Regions from separate parts of the Vibrio sp. TAP-3B genome, predicted to be linked through region 1. Evidence: predicted binding sites of a transcription regulator. Region 1 holds the regulator's gene; each other region holds the start of a gene.

What was found. Region 1 encodes MetJ, which represses methionine synthesis genes. Its sites were predicted from a motif close to TTAGACNTNTANANGTCTAA; they were not measured.
Region 2: metE (5-methyltetrahydropteroyltriglutamate--homocysteine S-methyltransferase) is a predicted target of MetJ. The motif match lies at 2,993-3,012, and genes of this name have one in related genera.
Region 3: metN (methionine ABC transporter ATP-binding protein MetN) is a predicted target of MetJ. The motif match lies at 3,056-3,075, and genes of this name have one in related genera.

The regions. Positions count from the first base shown of each region.
Region 1 covers NZ_CM173495.1:2,099,237-2,104,936, reverse strand. Annotated here, with positions in the region: gene tuf (elongation factor Tu) at 1-257, shown strand, start outside; gene AC3D28_RS09905 ((2Fe-2S)-binding protein) at 589-789, shown strand; gene bfr (bacterioferritin) at 890-1,366, shown strand; gene AC3D28_RS09895 (malic enzyme-like NAD(P)-binding protein) at 1,560-2,837, shown strand; gene metJ (met regulon transcriptional regulator MetJ) at 2,937-3,257, opposite strand; gene AC3D28_RS09885 (O-succinylhomoserine (thiol)-lyase) at 3,483-4,643, shown strand; gene AC3D28_RS09880 (bifunctional aspartate kinase/homoserine dehydrogenase II) at 4,659-5,700, shown strand, end outside.
Region 2 covers NZ_CM173495.1:619,597-625,296, reverse strand. Annotated here, with positions in the region: gene AC3D28_RS03000 (YciI family protein) at 1-5, shown strand, start outside; gene AC3D28_RS02995 (GspS/AspS pilotin family protein) at 9-401, shown strand; gene metE (5-methyltetrahydropteroyltriglutamate--homocysteine S-methyltransferase) at 532-2,814, opposite strand; gene AC3D28_RS02985 (LysR substrate-binding domain-containing protein) at 3,077-3,988, shown strand; gene AC3D28_RS02980 (DUF4250 domain-containing protein) at 4,009-4,209, opposite strand; gene AC3D28_RS02975 (hypothetical protein) at 4,305-4,991, opposite strand; gene AC3D28_RS02970 (YgiQ family radical SAM protein) at 5,308-5,700, shown strand, end outside.
Region 3 covers NZ_CM173495.1:1,634,782-1,640,481, forward strand. Annotated here, with positions in the region: gene treB (PTS trehalose transporter subunit IIBC) at 1-1,082, opposite strand, end outside; gene treR (trehalose operon repressor TreR) at 1,263-2,207, opposite strand; gene gmhB (D-glycero-beta-D-manno-heptose 1,7-bisphosphate 7-phosphatase) at 2,312-2,863, opposite strand; gene metN (methionine ABC transporter ATP-binding protein MetN) at 3,204-4,238, shown strand; gene AC3D28_RS07720 (methionine ABC transporter permease) at 4,228-4,905, shown strand; gene AC3D28_RS07725 (MetQ/NlpA family lipoprotein) at 4,938-5,700, shown strand, end outside.

The DNA of each region.
Region 1 (5,700 bases):
ACGTACTGTCTAAAGATGAAGGTGGTCGTCACACTCCATTCTTCAAAGGCTACCGTCCACAGTTCTACTTCCGTACAACTGACGTAACTGGTGACATCCAGCTACCAGAAGGCGTAGAAATGGTAATGCCTGGTGACAACGTACAAATGACTGTTGAGCTAATCGCACCAATCGCAATGGACGAAGGTCTACGTTTCGCGATCCGTGAAGGTGGCCGTACAGTAGGTGCTGGTGTTGTTGCTAAGATCTTTGACTAATTCTTAACGAATTAAACAAAATCTTGCACTATTCTTCTTTTTTGAAGAAAGCGCATCAGAGAAGGGAAGCTTAGGCTTCCCTTTTTAATATCTAAAATTTCATTCAGTTATAAGAATTATTACAAAAATTTTTATATTTATTGTAAATAAAACAAAATCTTAATTTCTATTCCATATCTATTTTCCTGTCTCTATTTCTAACGGTTTGATCTTTTACCGTTATTTGCAAATCAATATAACGAACTGTTCTTAAAATTAACAAAATGCGACTGGTAATAATAATTATTCTTGTTTATATTGACTGTCATCAGTTCATTTTACAGGTTTAATTATGTACGTTTGTCTTTGCCATGGGGTCTCTGACAAGAAAATCAAGAAGTTGGCGATAGATGAGGGCGTAACGGATATTCGAGGAATTAAGCAGTGTACGGCACTGGGTAGCCAGTGTGGTAAATGCATCAGACAAGCTAAAGACATTTTAGCGGAAACTGAAACTCGTTATACGGGACTTAAATTACAGCAAGCAAGCTAATGATAATGACTGTGGCTATACAACAGTGATAATTCGCTGAGCCTTTTGACACCTTCTCATTTACTTCTACATTTAAATGAAGCCAAAAGGAGGTTTTGTCATGAAAGGCGATCCAATCATCATTCAGCATCTCAACAAAGTGCTCGGGAACGAGCTAGTCGCTATCAATCAGTACTTTCTTCATGCTCGTATGTATAAAGACTGGGGGTTGAAACACTTAGCCGATAAGGAATATCACGAATCGATAGATGAAATGAAGCACGCAGATCATCTGATTGAACGGATTTTGTTTCTAGAAGGCTTACCAAATTTGCAAGATCTCGGTAAGTTAATGGTCGGTGAAGACGCCAAAGAAATGATTGAGTGTGACCTGAAGCTTGAGATGGCCGCGATCCCAGATTTGAAAGATGCGATTGCCTATGCTGAAGACATTCGAGACTATGTCTCTCGTGATCTATTCCAAGATATTCTCGAAGACGAAGAAGAACATGTGGATTGGTTAGAGACTCAACTTGGCTTGATTGAAATGTCAGGCATTGAAAATTACTTACAAGCCCAGTACGTAGATGAAGAGTAATCTGTGTTGTACAACTTTCTAGTGTGAGAAAGAGCGCCTGACTAGAAAATCAGGTGCTTAATGTAATTACTTGGTCTAATCTCTTTTATTATCGGATCTTTAAGGATATTCCCCGTGATCTTGCCTATGAAGATTAAGCTCTATTCGATAGAATTTATGCCCCCTTACCTAAAAATAACAAAGAGAAACGTCCATGTCTGAAGACAATCGCCAAGCAGTCACTCCAGAAGAAGAACACCGCCAAAAAGCCCTTGATTACCATGCTTATCCAATCCCAGGAAAAATTGCTGTCGAACTGACAAAACCGGCTGAAACAGCAGGCGATCTTGCGCTTGCTTACAGTCCTGGTGTTGCTGAACCAGTGCGTGAAATTGCGCAAAATCCTGACAATGCGTACAAATACACTGGCAAAGGCAATATGGTTGCAGTGATTTCTAACGGCACCGCTATCCTTGGTTTAGGTAACCTTGGCCCACTGGCATCTAAGCCTGTGATGGAAGGTAAGGCGCTATTATTTAAGCGATTTGCTGGCCTTGATTCGATTGATATTGAAGTGAAGCACCGTACCATTGACGAATTCGTGGATACCGTTGCAAACATTGCAGACACATTTGGTGGTATCAATCTTGAGGACATTAAGGCTCCAGACTGTTTTGAAATTGAAAAGCGCCTGATTGAGCGTTGTGATGTGCCAGTATTCCATGATGACCAACACGGTACTGCAATTGTAACCGCGGCAGGTATGCTGAATGCTATTGAGCTTCAAGGCAAAAAGCTAGAAGACGCTACGATCGTTTGTCTTGGCGCTGGGGCTGCGGCCGTTGCATGTATGGAACTGCTGATCAAATGTGGTGCAATGCGTGAAAAGATTTATATGCTAGATCGTAAAGGCGTGATTCATACTCGTCGTGATGACATAAACGAATACAAGCAGTTGTTCGCGAATAACACTGATAAGCGTACGTTGGAAGATGTCATAGAAGGGGCTGATCTTTTCCTTGGGGTATCCGGTCCGAACCTACTTTCACCTGAAGCATTGAAATTAATGGCTGACAAGCCGATTGTATTTGCATGTTCTAACCCTGAGCCTGAAATTAAGCCTGAGCTTGCGCATGAGGTTCGTGATGATTTAATTATGGGAACTGGACGTAGTGATTATCCGAACCAAGTAAATAACGTGCTGTGTTTCCCATTCATATTCCGTGGTGCTCTTGATATTCGAGCAAGCGAAATTAATGATGAAATGAAACTTGCCGCTGTTGAAGCGATTCGTCATCTGGCGAAAGAACCGGTACCAGAAGCAGTACTTAAAGCGGCAGGGGTTGAAAAGCTTGAGTTTGGCTCAGACTACATCATTCCTAAGCCTATGGACTCTCGCTTGCTCCCACGAGTAGCAAAAGCGGTAGCTCAAGCAGCGGTAGAATCTGGCGTTGCTCGTATTGATATGCCAGAAAATTACATGGCGGAATAATCTTCGCGGGTTAATACATAAAAAATGGGACGCGTAGCGTCCCATTTTTCTATACTCAGAGAAAGAGTTCTCTTAAAGACAACATCAATCCACTTACGATTACTCTTCGGTAAACGACTCAAACTCGATACCCATCTCCGTCATCAGCGCTTTTACTTCAGCCGGAATATCATCAGGGCGATCTTTACGAAGATCCTCATCTGTTGGAAGTGGCTGGCCAGTGTACGCGTGTAAAAATGCTTCGCATAGTAATTCGCTATTGGTTGCATGGCGTAAGTTATTGATTTGACGGCGAGTACGCTCATCAGTTAGTACTTTTAAAACTTTTAGCGGGATAGAGACGGTAATTTTTTTTACTTGTTCACTTTTTTTACCGTGCTCGGCATATGGGCTAATGTATTCGCCATTCCAGTCAGCCATTGCGCACCTTCATCTATGTAATCGGTTAAAATAATCTAGGTGCTGATTTTAGCTGCATTTACCGCCATAAGCAAAGACATATGGACGTCTAGAAGTGTTGACGTCTTATTTTTTGACGAGTAAAGTGAATAGAACAGTAGAGGAAGCGTGTGAATCATTTGGAATCCACGAGTCAGATATAGCGCATTCCTGTTTAGAAGTCATCACCCGTGAAAGGATACACCCATGAGCACTCGCAAACCTGCGACCATTGCAGTCCGCACTGGTATTGAATCAGACAGCCAATATCACGCTGTCGTTCCACCTATTTATCTTTCCACTAATTACGGTTTTCCCGCTTTTGGTGAGGTCCCTAAATATGATTACACCCGATCTGGTAACCCTAATCGTGGGTTATTAGAAAGTGCGCTATCTGAATTAGAGTCTGGCCAAGGTGCGGTCGTGACGAACTGTGGTACCTCTGCGTTAAATTTATGGGTTTCTGCCTTTCTTGGGCCCGATGATCTGCTCATTGCTCCGCATGATTGCTACGGTGGGTCTTATCGTCTATTCAATACCCGAGCAAAAAAAGGTGATTTTAAAGTGCAGTTTATTGACCAATCCGATAAACAGGCACTGGATGCCGCGTTGCAGCTCAAACCAAAGCTGATCCTATTAGAAACGCCATCAAATCCGCTTGTTCGCGTGGTCGATATTGCTGAAGTATGTGAAAAAGCCAAGCAAGTTGGCGCACTTGTCGCTGTCGACAACACTTTCTTGACTCCGATATATCAAAAACCGTTGGAGCTGGGGGCAGACTTCGTGATTCACTCAACCACAAAATACATCAATGGTCATTCGGATGTGATTGGTGGCGTGATCATTACCAAAACAGAAGCACATGCGGAAGAGCTTGCATGGTGGGGCAATTGCATTGGTGCAACGGGAACGCCTTTTGATAGTTATATGACGCTGCGAGGCATTCGTACGCTTGGTGCTCGTATGCGAGTGCATGAAGAGAGCTCACAACAGGTACTTGCTTATCTGCAGTCGCAGAGATTGGTCAAAGCCATTTATCACCCAAGTCTCCCAGATCACGCGGGTCATGCTATCGCTAAAAAGCAGCAGTCTGGTTTTGGCTCTATGCTGAGCTTTGAATTTTCAGGATCGTTTCAACAATTGAAAGTCTTTGTGAAAGAGCTGCAATTATTTTCACTTGCAGAATCATTAGGTGGAGTGGAAAGTTTGATTTGCCATCCTGCCTCGATGACCCATCGGGCCATGGGAGAGAAAGCTCTGGCCGAAGCGGGGATTTCACACCAGTTGTTGCGCCTATCTGTTGGCTTAGAAGATGTGCAAGATTTGATCGACGATTTAGAACAGGCCTTCACTAAAGCTGCCCAGTAATAGGAGACGATAATCATGACTGTACAGCGTCAGCTGCATAAATTTGGTGGCAGCAGCTTAGCCAACCCTCAATGTTACTTACGTGTCGTGGATATTCTTAAAGAGCATTCGATAGAAAATGATCTCGTGGTGGTGTCTGCTGCTGGGCAAACCACCAATCGGCTGATTGAGTTTCTCGAAGGCTTGGACAGAGATGGTCGACTTGCTCATGAGGCACTTCAAAGTTTAAGGGAATTCCAAACAGGACTGATAGCCGCCTTGTTAGAAGGTGAAGCAAAAGAGCAGTTACTGGCTTCTTTACAAGATGAATTCAGTACTTTGTCTGAGTTAGTCGCGCCTTTGACTGAAGCACAAAAAGCAGCGGTATTAGGACATGGAGAGGTATGGTCCGCACGTCTTTTAGCCGTACTATTGTCGCAGCATTCGTTGCCAGCCGTTGTGCAAGACGCGAGAACGTTTTTGCGTGCCGAAGCGGCGACTCAGCCAGAAGTCGATCGTGTTCGTTCATCCCCCTTGATCAAGCAAGCGTTAGCACAACACAATCATAAACGCGTCGTGATCACGGGTTTTATGGCGCAGAATGACGCTGGAGAAACCGTTCTGCTGGGTCGTAATGGATCAGACTATTCTGCGACGGTTATTGGTGCGCTTGCTGATGTCAGCACTGTGACTATTTGGAGTGACGTTGCTGGCGTGTACAGCGCAGACCCTCGACTGGTTGCTGATGCTTGCTTATTGCCTTTGCTAAGATTGGATGAGGCCAGCGAGCTTGCTCGTCTAGCCGCCCCTGTATTACACAGCCGTACGCTTCAACCTGTAGCGCAAAGCACGATGGATCTTAATCTAAAATGTAGTTATCAATCAGAGGCTGGCTCCACGCGTATTGAGCGCGTATTAGCCTCTGGGCGTGGTGCCAAAATCATTACGTCGCTTGATGACGTTTTATTGATACAGCTGTCTTTCTTTCATGGTCACGATTTTGAAAAAACGCAAAGCGATGTACGGCAAGTATTGCAGCGTGCTCAATTAGAGCCATTGGCTTTTGAAGTTCAGGCCG
Region 2 (5,700 bases), 1.5 Mb from region 1:
TTTAATTTATGAAAAAATTACTGTGTCTTTTCCTCGTTTGTGCCGCGCTCATTGGCTGTTCATCGAACAATGATGTTCAACGCCAGTTAGAGCTTATGGCATCAAACCGAGCGGGGGTGCTGTCTGCTGGATTACCGCTGAAGTATGGCCCATTGCAAATCATGAGAGTCTCTTCTAACAAGAATGTTGTAGAGATGATGATGATTTATAACGACGGTGCGTTAGGCGCCAAACCACTAGACCAAGTACTTAATACCAGTATCTATACTTATTGCAGCGCCCCAGAGATTCGTAAACAAATTGATATGGGCTTGATGTATCGGATTAAAGTTCGTAACTCTCGCGGTCAATTAATGGCGGATGAGTTAGTGTCAGGGCAAACCTGTGCTCAGCTCAAATAATCGCCGCCATTCGCTTTTACTAGGACACAAATAATCAACGGTGAAGGCTAGATAATGTGACCAACCACCTGTCGCCAAAATTCAAAAGCGGAGATATCATTCTCCGCTTTTTCGTCTTCGCCATTCTCGGTTACGCCAGCTCAGTACGTAACTTTTTAGCGGCTGATACCAAGTTTGCTAACGCCGCTTCCGTTTCTGCCCAGTTACGCGTTTTTAACCCACAATCTGGGTTAACCCAAAGACGCTGAGCCGGGATCTTTTCTGCCGCTTTTTTAAGTAATCCTTCAATCCATTCTTCCGTCGGAATATTGGGTGAATGAATATCGTACACACCAGGACCAATTGCATTCGGGTAGTTAAACGCTTCGAATGCTTTCAGTAGTTCCATATTCGATCGCGAAGTTTCAATCGTGATCACATCTGCGTCTAATGCTGCCACAGAGTCAATGATCTCATTAAATTCGCTGTAACACATATGGGTATGAATTTGTGTTTCTGGTTGAGCACTTGCAGCCGAGATCTTAAACGCATCCACTGCCCACTGTAGGTATGCTTTGTGATCGCGTTTTTTGAGTGGTAGACCTTCACGAATGGCTGGTTCATCAATCTGGATTATATTGATACCCGCATCTTGTAAATCAGACACTTCGTCACGTAGCGCCAATGCCAATTGTTGAGCAATTTTTTGACGAGTGACGTCTTCACGTGGGAATGTCCAGCACAGAATCGTCACTGGACCTGTGAGCATGCCTTTCATTTGCTTGCTGGTCAGAGACTGGGCGTAGGTCGACCATTTAACTGTTATTGGCTTTTCGCGTTCAATATCAGCAACCACAATAGCAGGTTTAACACAGCGAGAGCCGTAGCTTTGTACCCAACCAAATTTCGTCGTTTGGAAACCAGCTAAGTTTTCTGCAAAGTATTCGACCATGTCATTACGCTCAGCTTCGCCGTGTACCAGTACATCCAGATCAAGCGCTTCTTGACGTTTCACTGCATCTGCGATGTGTCCTTTGAGAGCATCAATGTAATCAGATTCAGAAAGTTGGCCAGAGCGATAAGCACTACGCTGAACTCGGATTTCTCCGGTTTGTGGGAAAGAACCAATGGTCGTTGTCGGCAGCAATGGCAAACCTAATACTTCAGCTTGATGTGCGGCACGCTCAGCATACGGAGCATTGCGCTCTGAAAGTGATGCCGTGATACTGTTTAGACGCGCTTGTACTTGAGGCTTGTTCACATGCGTTGCCGTCTGACGCGCTTTAATTGGCTGACTGTAAGCATCACAAGCCAGAATGGCACCTTGATCACCATCTAGTGCTTTACCAAGTAAGGCCACTTCTGTCACTTTCTGTTTTGCGAAGGCAAACCAACTCTTCACTTCTTCGCTCAGTGCCGTTTCAAGCTCTAAGTCTACTGGACTGTGCAGTAAAGAACATGAGCTTGCCAGCCAAAGTTTATCACCTAACTTGTCTTTTACTGGCTGTAAGCGCGCAAGTTGTGCACTTAGATCAGAACGCCAAACGTTGCGACCATTGATGACTCCAGCAGATAACACCCAATTTTTAGGTAGTTTAGCCACCACTTCGTCTAGCTGATCGGGCGCTGAAGATAGGTCAACATGTAGGCCATCGACAGCAAGATCAACAATCTTGTCTAGAGTGTCGGTCACCGCATCGAAGTACGTGGTGAGCAGCACTTTCACATCGCTACGAATCACTTGGTAAGCCAACTTAAAAGCGTCCGCCCACTCGCTCTCAAGTTCAAGAGCCAAGATTGGCTCATCAATTTGAACCCACTCAACTCCTTGATTTGCCAATTTAGCCAAAATCGCTTGATATGCGGTTAACAATCGCGGTAGCAAGGTTAAACGGTCAAAACCTTCTTCGGTTTCTTTACCCAAATATAGGTAACTTAATGGGCCAAGCAAAACTGGTTTAACTTTGTGCCCGGCCTTTACCGCCTCGTTCACTTCCTCAAACAACTGAGGCCAACTGACTTCGAACACATCGTCTTTACTGAACTCTGGCACGATATAGTGGTAGTTAGTATTGAACCATTTAGTCATATCAGACGCAGCGGCACCTGCACAGCCGCAACCGGTTTGGGATTGGCCGCGACCAACCTTAAATAAAGTATCAAGATCAGGGAAACCATCTGCGTGACGCTTTGGCACGTGGCCTAAAAGCAACGTTGTGGTGAGTACATGATCGTACCAAGCGAAGTCACCTGCGGTGGTAAAGCTTAACCCTGCATCCGTTTGCTTCTGCCAGTTTTTAGCACGCAGATCCGCCCCTACTTTCTTTAATTCAGCCTGATCAATTTCACCACGCCAGTATTTCTCCTGGGCAAATTTAAGCTCTCGTTTTTCACCAATGCGTGGATAACCTAGTATGTGCGTTGTTGTCGCCATGTCCCTATTCCTTATTCCTTATTCAGTATGTTTGGTCAGAGCACCTTTCTCTATTTAAAAAGGCGTCTGGATGGCTAAACTATCTCTCTTAAACACGGTTTGGACAATGTCCATTTATTCAACTCGTTTATTAAAAAAATTCATACTGCCCGATCTCACTCGCAATTAGGCTAAGACAGTGGACGTCTAGACGTTTACATATCCACCTTTTATCGTTAAGTTAGAGTTGTTCATGGCGAACCACAAAGGATGAAAGGAATTCATGATAGAGCTAAAACATTTACGGACACTGACTTCGCTTAGGGATACCGGTTCTTTGACCGCTACCGCCACCGCCTTGCACTTGACGCAATCAGCGCTGTCTCACCAAATCAAAGATCTGGAATCTCGCATTGGCGGACAACTCTTTCTTAGGAAGACTCGACCAGTCAAATTTACCTCTGAGGGCGAAATACTATTACGCCTCGCGGAAGAGATCTTACCGAAGCTAGCGAAAGCAGAAAATGAATTAGCAAGCCTGAAAGAGGATGTGAACGGTCGGCTGCATATGGCGATTGAATGCCACTCTTGTTTCCAGTGGTTGATGCCAGCATTAAGAGAGTATCAACTGGCTTGGCCAAGTGTGACCTTAGATTTTTCATCCGGCTTTGGTTTCGAGCCCCTTGCTGCTTTGTTAGCTGGCGAGCTCGACTTGGTCATCACTTCCGACATTCAACCACGCTCAGAAGTCCACTACGAGCCTTTATTCGATTTCGAAATGCGTTTGATCACATCCACCCGCCATCCTTTGGCCGACAAGGACGTCATTGAACCGCAAGATCTTATCGATCAAACGATGCTTTCCTACCCTGTTCAAAAGCAAAGATTGGATGTGGTTAAACACTTCTTACAACCTGCGGGCGTAGAGCCAGCCAAATGGAAGCAAGCCGACAATACGTTGATGTTAGTACAAATGGTATCAGCAGGATTAGGCGTAGCGGCACTACCAAACTGGGCAATTTCTGAATTTTCTCGCCAAGGACTTATCACCAGCAAACCTTTTGGTAAAGGACTCTGGCGACGTTTATTTGCAGCAACGCGCAACTCAGAAAAAGACAAACGTTATTTACAGGCCTTCTTCGCAACCGCAAGACTGCAATGTAAAAGCCACCTTGACGGGATCAAGATGGCTTAAGAGTCTAGCTCTAAGATGGGTTAGCGTTCATACGCTTTAAATTGATTGGTAAGTGGGTCGTATTGATAACCGAGCGTATCAAGCTTGCCCACGACCGATTCTACGTCCATTTCATAAACTGAGACTAACTCGTCAAAGCTGTCACACTCCAAGCGCAGTTTTTCGTTGACGATACCTAGTAAAATAATGCTGTCTAGATTACCTACATTGCTTAAATCCATCGCGACACTCCTCTTCGACAACTATACATACAGCGTAGACATAATTGGGTAAATTTAAAGTGAGGCTGGTCTTAAATCATGCCGTCAACATAGCCTTAAACAGCGAGTGAAAATAGACCTTGTAGACTCGTCATTGATGATAAAGCAAGCAACAAAGCCACACTCAGTTGTATTTTTTCTGGTGCTTTATGAGTAAAAATATGCCAGCACCAAACGATGATAGCAGAAATCAACATTGCCAAAGATAATAGAATCGGCTGCGTCGCGGCGTTCAGTGTCGCTTCATCAAGCTGGTAAGAAGAAAATAGCGTAGCAATCACTAAAAGCATACCTGACACAATCCCCGCGACGGGCAAAATTCGGTGAAAAGCTTGTAAACGACTGCGTGCAATCGTAAGAAGCAGTTGAGAAAAAGACGCCCCGAGAAACAACACCATGAGAGCCATGGCAATCGCGGCAGGCCAATTCGGTTGTTCAAACACTTGGATACTCACAAACGCAAAGGCCAAACCGTTAGCTAGGTGCATTGCCCATAACGGCCCCTTATCACGCGTTTTCTTTGTTTGAACCTGCGAATAAAAATAGAATATCGCAAATACGACCATAAAAGCTTCAATACGCAGTGAGGCAACGGCCAACCATAATACCGCCACGGCTGGTAACATTTTGTGCAAACGACCTCGTTGACCCGGACAGACATCGCCTTTGATCAAAAGCAAAGTCAGTAGCGCTTGTGCGCCAAATAACATTGGAGGGAAAGTAACCAGCAATTGTTGAATCATATTGAATGCGAGCTCAAAAGTCGTTTTGGGACGGCGATAATAGCAAATCACCCATCGTCAAACCACCTAAACACAACGTGCCTTTTATTTTACATCACTCACAGCCCTCACCCCTTTTCAATCAGACTCATGTTCACGATTCACGGTATAACCATAACGCTTTCAAGGTGATATTAAACAGAAAGCCACCGATATAGCGTTGATACTTTTACAAACCAAATAAAGTCGATCAACTAAGCTTGAATAGATGAGTTTGGTATAGATACCTAATCCTCAAATCGCTATAATTCGCGCTCCCCGGAACAGAGAACAAAATATGACCAATAACATCAATCCTATTCATGAGTACAAAAAATACTGGGCCGAGTGTTTTGGTACGGCACCTTTCTTGCCGACCAGCCGCAAAGAAATGGATGCCCTAGGATGGGATAGCTGTGACATTATTATTGTAACGGGTGATGCCTACGTGGATCATCCGAGCTTTGGTATGGCTATCATTGGCCGTCTTTTAGAAGCACAAGGTTTTCGAGTCGGTATCATTGCTCAACCTGAATGGCAAAATAAAGATGCGTTCATGCAACTTGGTCAACCAAACCTGTTCTTCGGGATCACTGCGGGTAACATGGACTCCATGATCAACCGTTACACCGCAGATAAAAAACTTCGTCACGATGACGCATACACACCAAATAACGAAGGGGGCAAACGC
Region 3 (5,700 bases), 460 kb from region 1:
ATAATAATGATGCCAACCACTGCAGACGCTTGAGCGATGTTTGAAAGTGCAATCAGAGGCCAAATTGGTGTGCCGCCTAACTCTTGCATCAACTGCAGGTCTACTGCGTTGGTAGTGTGATGAATACCGGTAATCACCAGTGGCGCATACAGAAAGCCAAAAATGGTCGAGCCAATCATTGCAAAGTCACCCGTCATGGCGGCTTTCGCTGCGAATGCCACGCCATCGCCTAACAGACGGCCAAATGGACCAATGATAGAGTGCGCAAGAATCACAGAAATGATGATAGAAACAAACGGCACCACCACTAAGTACAGGTAAGAGGGAATGATGCGTTTTAGATTCGTTTCAATAAACGCCAATGCGATCCCCGCCAACATTGCAGGAATCACTTGCGCTTGATAACCGACTTTTTCGATGACGAACAACCCAAAGTCCCACACTTCTGGGGCTTGTTTACCGATCAGGTAGGCGTTCATCAATTGAGGAGAAACCAGCGTCACACCCAGCGTGATACCAAGAATGGGTGTCCCGCCGAGCTTTTTCACGGTAGACCAGCACACACCAACAGGTAGGAAGAAGAAAATCGCTTCACCAATCAACCACAGGAATGAGTGGACCGTTGCCCAGAATTGGCTGATTTCTGTCAAGGTTTGGCCATCAAACATCTTGATGTCGCCAATGACATTACGGAAACCAAGAATGAGACCGCCGGTAATGATTGCCGGCAATAAAGGAACAAAGATTTCAGCAAGGTGTGAGATACCGCGTTCAATAATGTTCATATTTTGGCGAGCGGAATTTTTTGCTTCGTCTTTGCTCGCTTCACTTTTACCGCTTAGCTCGATCAGTACTTTGTAAACCTCATCGACTTCAGTACCAATCACCACTTGGAACTGGCCTGCGTTGGTAAAACAGCCCTTCACCATCGGTAGTGCTTCTAGCTGTTTCGTGTCTGCTTTGTCCGTATCATTGAGAACAAAACGCAAGCGAGTTAAACAATGGCTTACACTGGCAATATTGTCCGGTCCCCCGACCAGCTCAATAAGACGCTCCACGTCTTTACGCGCAATCTTACTCATAACTTTGTCCACCCTGTATTGGATACATTCGATTCATCATTTTATTTTTTATAAATGGGAACATTCCCATTTCTTGATTTTAATATTGCCACCCAAAGACAAAAAACAAAATGGGAACAATCCCATTAATTGAGAGTGATCACAGTATAATTTTAAAGCAGAATTTCTTAGGAAGGATGCTCAGCAGACTGGCTGTTGAGTAAAGTGAACGACTGAGTCGTCGCCACTTAATTGATTAATCAGCATCTCAGCAGCTTTTTCACCAGCATAGGCATAGCCGGGGTCAACGCTGAATATTTTAGGAAAAAGGAAAGAAAGCAGCTCATTTCCACCTACGCCTGTTACCACTACATCTTCTCGATCTAGCTCTTGTAGACGCTTTATCACACCCAGCGCAATGGTATCACTTGCGCAAACAATCGCTTGCGTATCGGTTTGCAGCACTTGATCGACGAGCTGGTACGCACTCTCATGGTTGAGTTTCCCTGTCTGGAAACAAGGGACAATGTGTTTGCGCTCACACCACGCTCTATAGGCATTCAAACGAGCTAAGCCTGTCGTTCGATCTTCTGGGTCAACGCCAATGTAGGCAACACGAGAAAGTGACCGCTGGGTTATGTACGCCAGTGCCTTTTCAATCACGCCTTGGTTATCGTAATTGATAGACGACACTTCATCGGTATCCATCGCGATAACAACAATACGGCTCCCCCACTCCGCCAACGCTCGCTCATCACACCCTGTAAAACCAAATACGATGATACCATCCACATTGCGACGCTTAAGCACCTCCAAATGTTCGTTGGTCTTATCACGGTCAAACTGACTCTCCATAATCACCACATCATAACCTGCCGAGTACAACCGATTAAGCATGGTACTGACAGCGCGGTTTTCGGACGGAGAGTCGAGACGGGAGATAATCACCCCAATGACTTTTTGACTGCCTCCACGCATCGACTGCGCAGATTTCGACGGCACGTAACCAGACTCACGAATGATTTGCTCAACTTTCTTACGCGTTTGTGGTTTCACTTTTGGGTCGTTGGTTAACACTCGGCTTACCGTCGACTTGCCGACACCAGCCAGTTTCGCGATATCAAGAATGGTGAGTTTTTTGCTCATAAATGACTAAATCAGGATAGGTGAATAGTTAGGTGTTTGAACTTTAACAGCAATAGAATAAAAGGGAAGCAAACGCCTCCCTTAAACACACCACTTTTTGGGGATTACTTCTGTAGATATCCAGGTACGTCAGCCACGCTATCAAGCACCACCGTCGCCAGCGCTTCACCTTGTGAAGTGATCGGTTTGCCAGTGCGAACCAAAATCTTAGTGCCGACACCCGCCGCTTCAGCCGCCATCATATCTTCCGCTTTATCACCAATCATGACCGATTTCGCCATATCGATGTTCAAAAAATCGCGAGCAGAAATGAACATGCCTGGCTTTGGCTTGCGGCAATCACAATCTTGCTTGTAATCGCCGATACCTTGTTCAGGATGGTGCGGGCAGTAATAGATACCATCAAATTCCACACCGTGCTCGACAAAATTCCAATCCATCCATTGGGTCAGTGACAAGAAACGATCCTCACTGAATTTACCGCGCGCGATGCCAGATTGGTTGGTCACAAGCACCAGTAGATAGCCTTGTTGTTTCAGCGCTTTCGTCGCTTCAAACACACCTTCAATGTACTCAAAATCATGTTCGTCATGAACGTAGCCGTGATCAACGTTAATCACGCCATCACGATCGATAAAAACAGCAGGTTTTGCCAAAACGTCTTTCTCTATTAATTCGGTTTCGTCAGATTATACATCCCTTATCACCCTCAACACTACCTCATTGGCAGGCAGCGCTGTTAAAACCGTTGATTTGTTGAACAAGAGTCGGTCACTCTACAGCGACCCTTCTCTCCCTTCCACTCACAGCTTACACCGCGTTATTTATGAAATAAAACATCCATACCTTTAGACGTCTAGACGTAAAAATATCTATTGACTTCATTCTACTTAACCCATAGCATCAACTGAGAATTGAGCTAGAGCTCAACATTAAGTTCTGTCAAAGGCCGTTTTTGACAGCGAAGTTCCCCCGTATCTTTGGGCAGGTTGAAACATGATAGAAATTAAAAACGTCAATAAAGTGTTCTACCAAGGCAGTAAGGAAATTCTTGCCCTGAAAGACATTAACCTACACATCGCCAAGGGCACCATCTTCGGTGTGATCGGTTCATCTGGTGCTGGTAAAAGCACCCTGATCCGCTGTGTAAACATGCTTGAAGCGCCGAGCTCTGGCGCGATCATCGTCGATAATGTTGATCTCACAACACTGAGCAAAAAACAGTTGGTCGAAACCCGCCGCAACATTGGTATGATTTTCCAGCACTTTAACCTACTGTCGTCTCGCACTGTTTTCGATAATGTCGCCTTGCCTTTAGAGCTGGCCGGTAAAAGCAAATCGCAAATCCAAACTAAAGTCACGGAGCTGCTCAAGCTGGTTGGTTTGCAAGACAAACATGAAAGCTATCCCGCGAACCTCAGCGGCGGTCAAAAGCAACGTGTAGCGATTGCTCGCGCATTGGCATCCGATCCTAGCGTGCTGCTTTGTGACGAAGCCACCAGCGCGTTAGACCCGGCAACCACTCAGTCCATTCTTGAATTACTAAAAGAGATCAATCGCAAGTTAAACATCACTATTTTGCTTATCACCCATGAGATGGAAGTGGTGAAAAGTATCTGTCACGAAGTGGCGATCATTGGTGGCGGTGAACTGGTTGAAAAAGGTACCGTCGGCAATATTTTCGCACACCCTAAAACCGAACTGGCGCACCAATTTATTCGCTCAACGTTAGATCTTTCTATCCCAGAGGATTACCAAGCTCGGCTACAACCAACCCGTGTTGAAGGCAGCTACCCTCTGGTGCGTTTGGAGTTTACAGGCACCACAGTAGATGCACCTCTGATGTCGCAGATTTCTCGTAAATACAACATTGATGTGAGCATTTTAAGTTCTGACCTTGATTATGCTGGTGGCGTAAAATTCGGCATGATGGTCGCTGAACTGTTTGGTAATGAAAAAGATGATAACGCAGCTCTTGATTTCCTGCGTGAGCACAACGTGAAAGTAGAGGTACTTGGTTATGTCCTTTGATACGATTTCTGAATGGCTGAGTTTAAACAGCAAGCTACTTTTGGGGGCTACATGGGAAACCCTATACATGGTTGCGGTCGCTGGCCTGGTCGGTTTCGCGGTAGGCATCCCTTTGGGTGTCATTCTGCACATTACTAAAAAAGGCGGCTTATTAGAAAACACCCGTCTTAATAGTATGTTAGGCGCCATTGTTAACGTTGGACGCTCGGTGCCTTTTCTAGTGTTAATGGTTGCGATTATTCCAGTGACAAAAATGTTAGTTGGCACTTTTATTGGCACAACGGCAGCAATCGTACCGCTTACCATTGGTGCAATCCCATTCGTCGCGCGTCTGATTGAAGGTGCTCTGTTAGAAGTTCCTACTGGGCTGGTTGAAGCCGCACAATCTATGGGGGCCGCGCCAACACAAATCATCACAAAAGTGCTGCTACCGGAAGCCATGCCGACGATTATTAACTCAGTCACCATCACACTCGTCACGCTAGTAAGCTACTCTGCCATGGCTGGCACCGTGGGCGGCGGCGGCTTAGGTGATGTCGCTATACGTTACGGTTTCCACCGCTACGATGCGACGATCATGGCCGTTACAGTCGTGATGTTGATTGTTCTCGTGCAAATTATTCAGTCTCTCGGTGACGCAGTGGTGCGTCGTGTAGACCACAGATAAACATTGAAAATATAAATTATAAGGAGATAAAAATGAAATTTAGCCTCAAAAGCCTTTTGACTGTTGTAACTGCCGCTTCTGCACTGACTCTGGTGGGTTGTGGCGAAACAGAAACAGACCTAAACAAGGTCAAAGTGGGCGTTATTGCTGGCTCTGAAGCACAAGTTGCTGAAGTGGCAGCGAAAGTGGCCAAAGAAAAGTACAATTTGGATGTGGAGTTGGTGACTTTTACGGACTACGTGACACCAAACGCAGCGTTAGACGATGGTTCTGTTGATGCTAACGCATTCCAACACAAACCATACCTAGACCAACAAGTGAAAGATCGTGGTTACAAACTGGCTATCGCAGGTAACTCTTTCGTTTACCCCATCGCTGGTTACTCAAAACAAGTAAAATCGGTTGAAGACATCCAAGACGGCGCACGCATCGCCGTCCCTAACGATCCGACTAATCTAGGTCGTTCACTGCTACTTCTTGAGCAACAAGGTTTGATTGAGCTACGCGACGGGGTTGGTCTGCAAGCCACCGTTCGTGACATCGTAGGTAACCCTAAGAACGTCGAAATCATTGAGCTAGAAGCGCCTCAACTGCCACGCTCTTTGGATGACGTAACGCTTTCTATCATCAACACCACTTACGCAAGCTCTATTGACCTATCTCCAGAGCGTGATGGGGTGTTCGTCGAAGATAAAGAGTCACCATACGTGAACTTAATCGTGGCGCGTGAAGAAAACGTCAATGCTCAAAACGTACAAAACTTCGTCAAGGCGTACCAAACTGAAGAAGTGTACG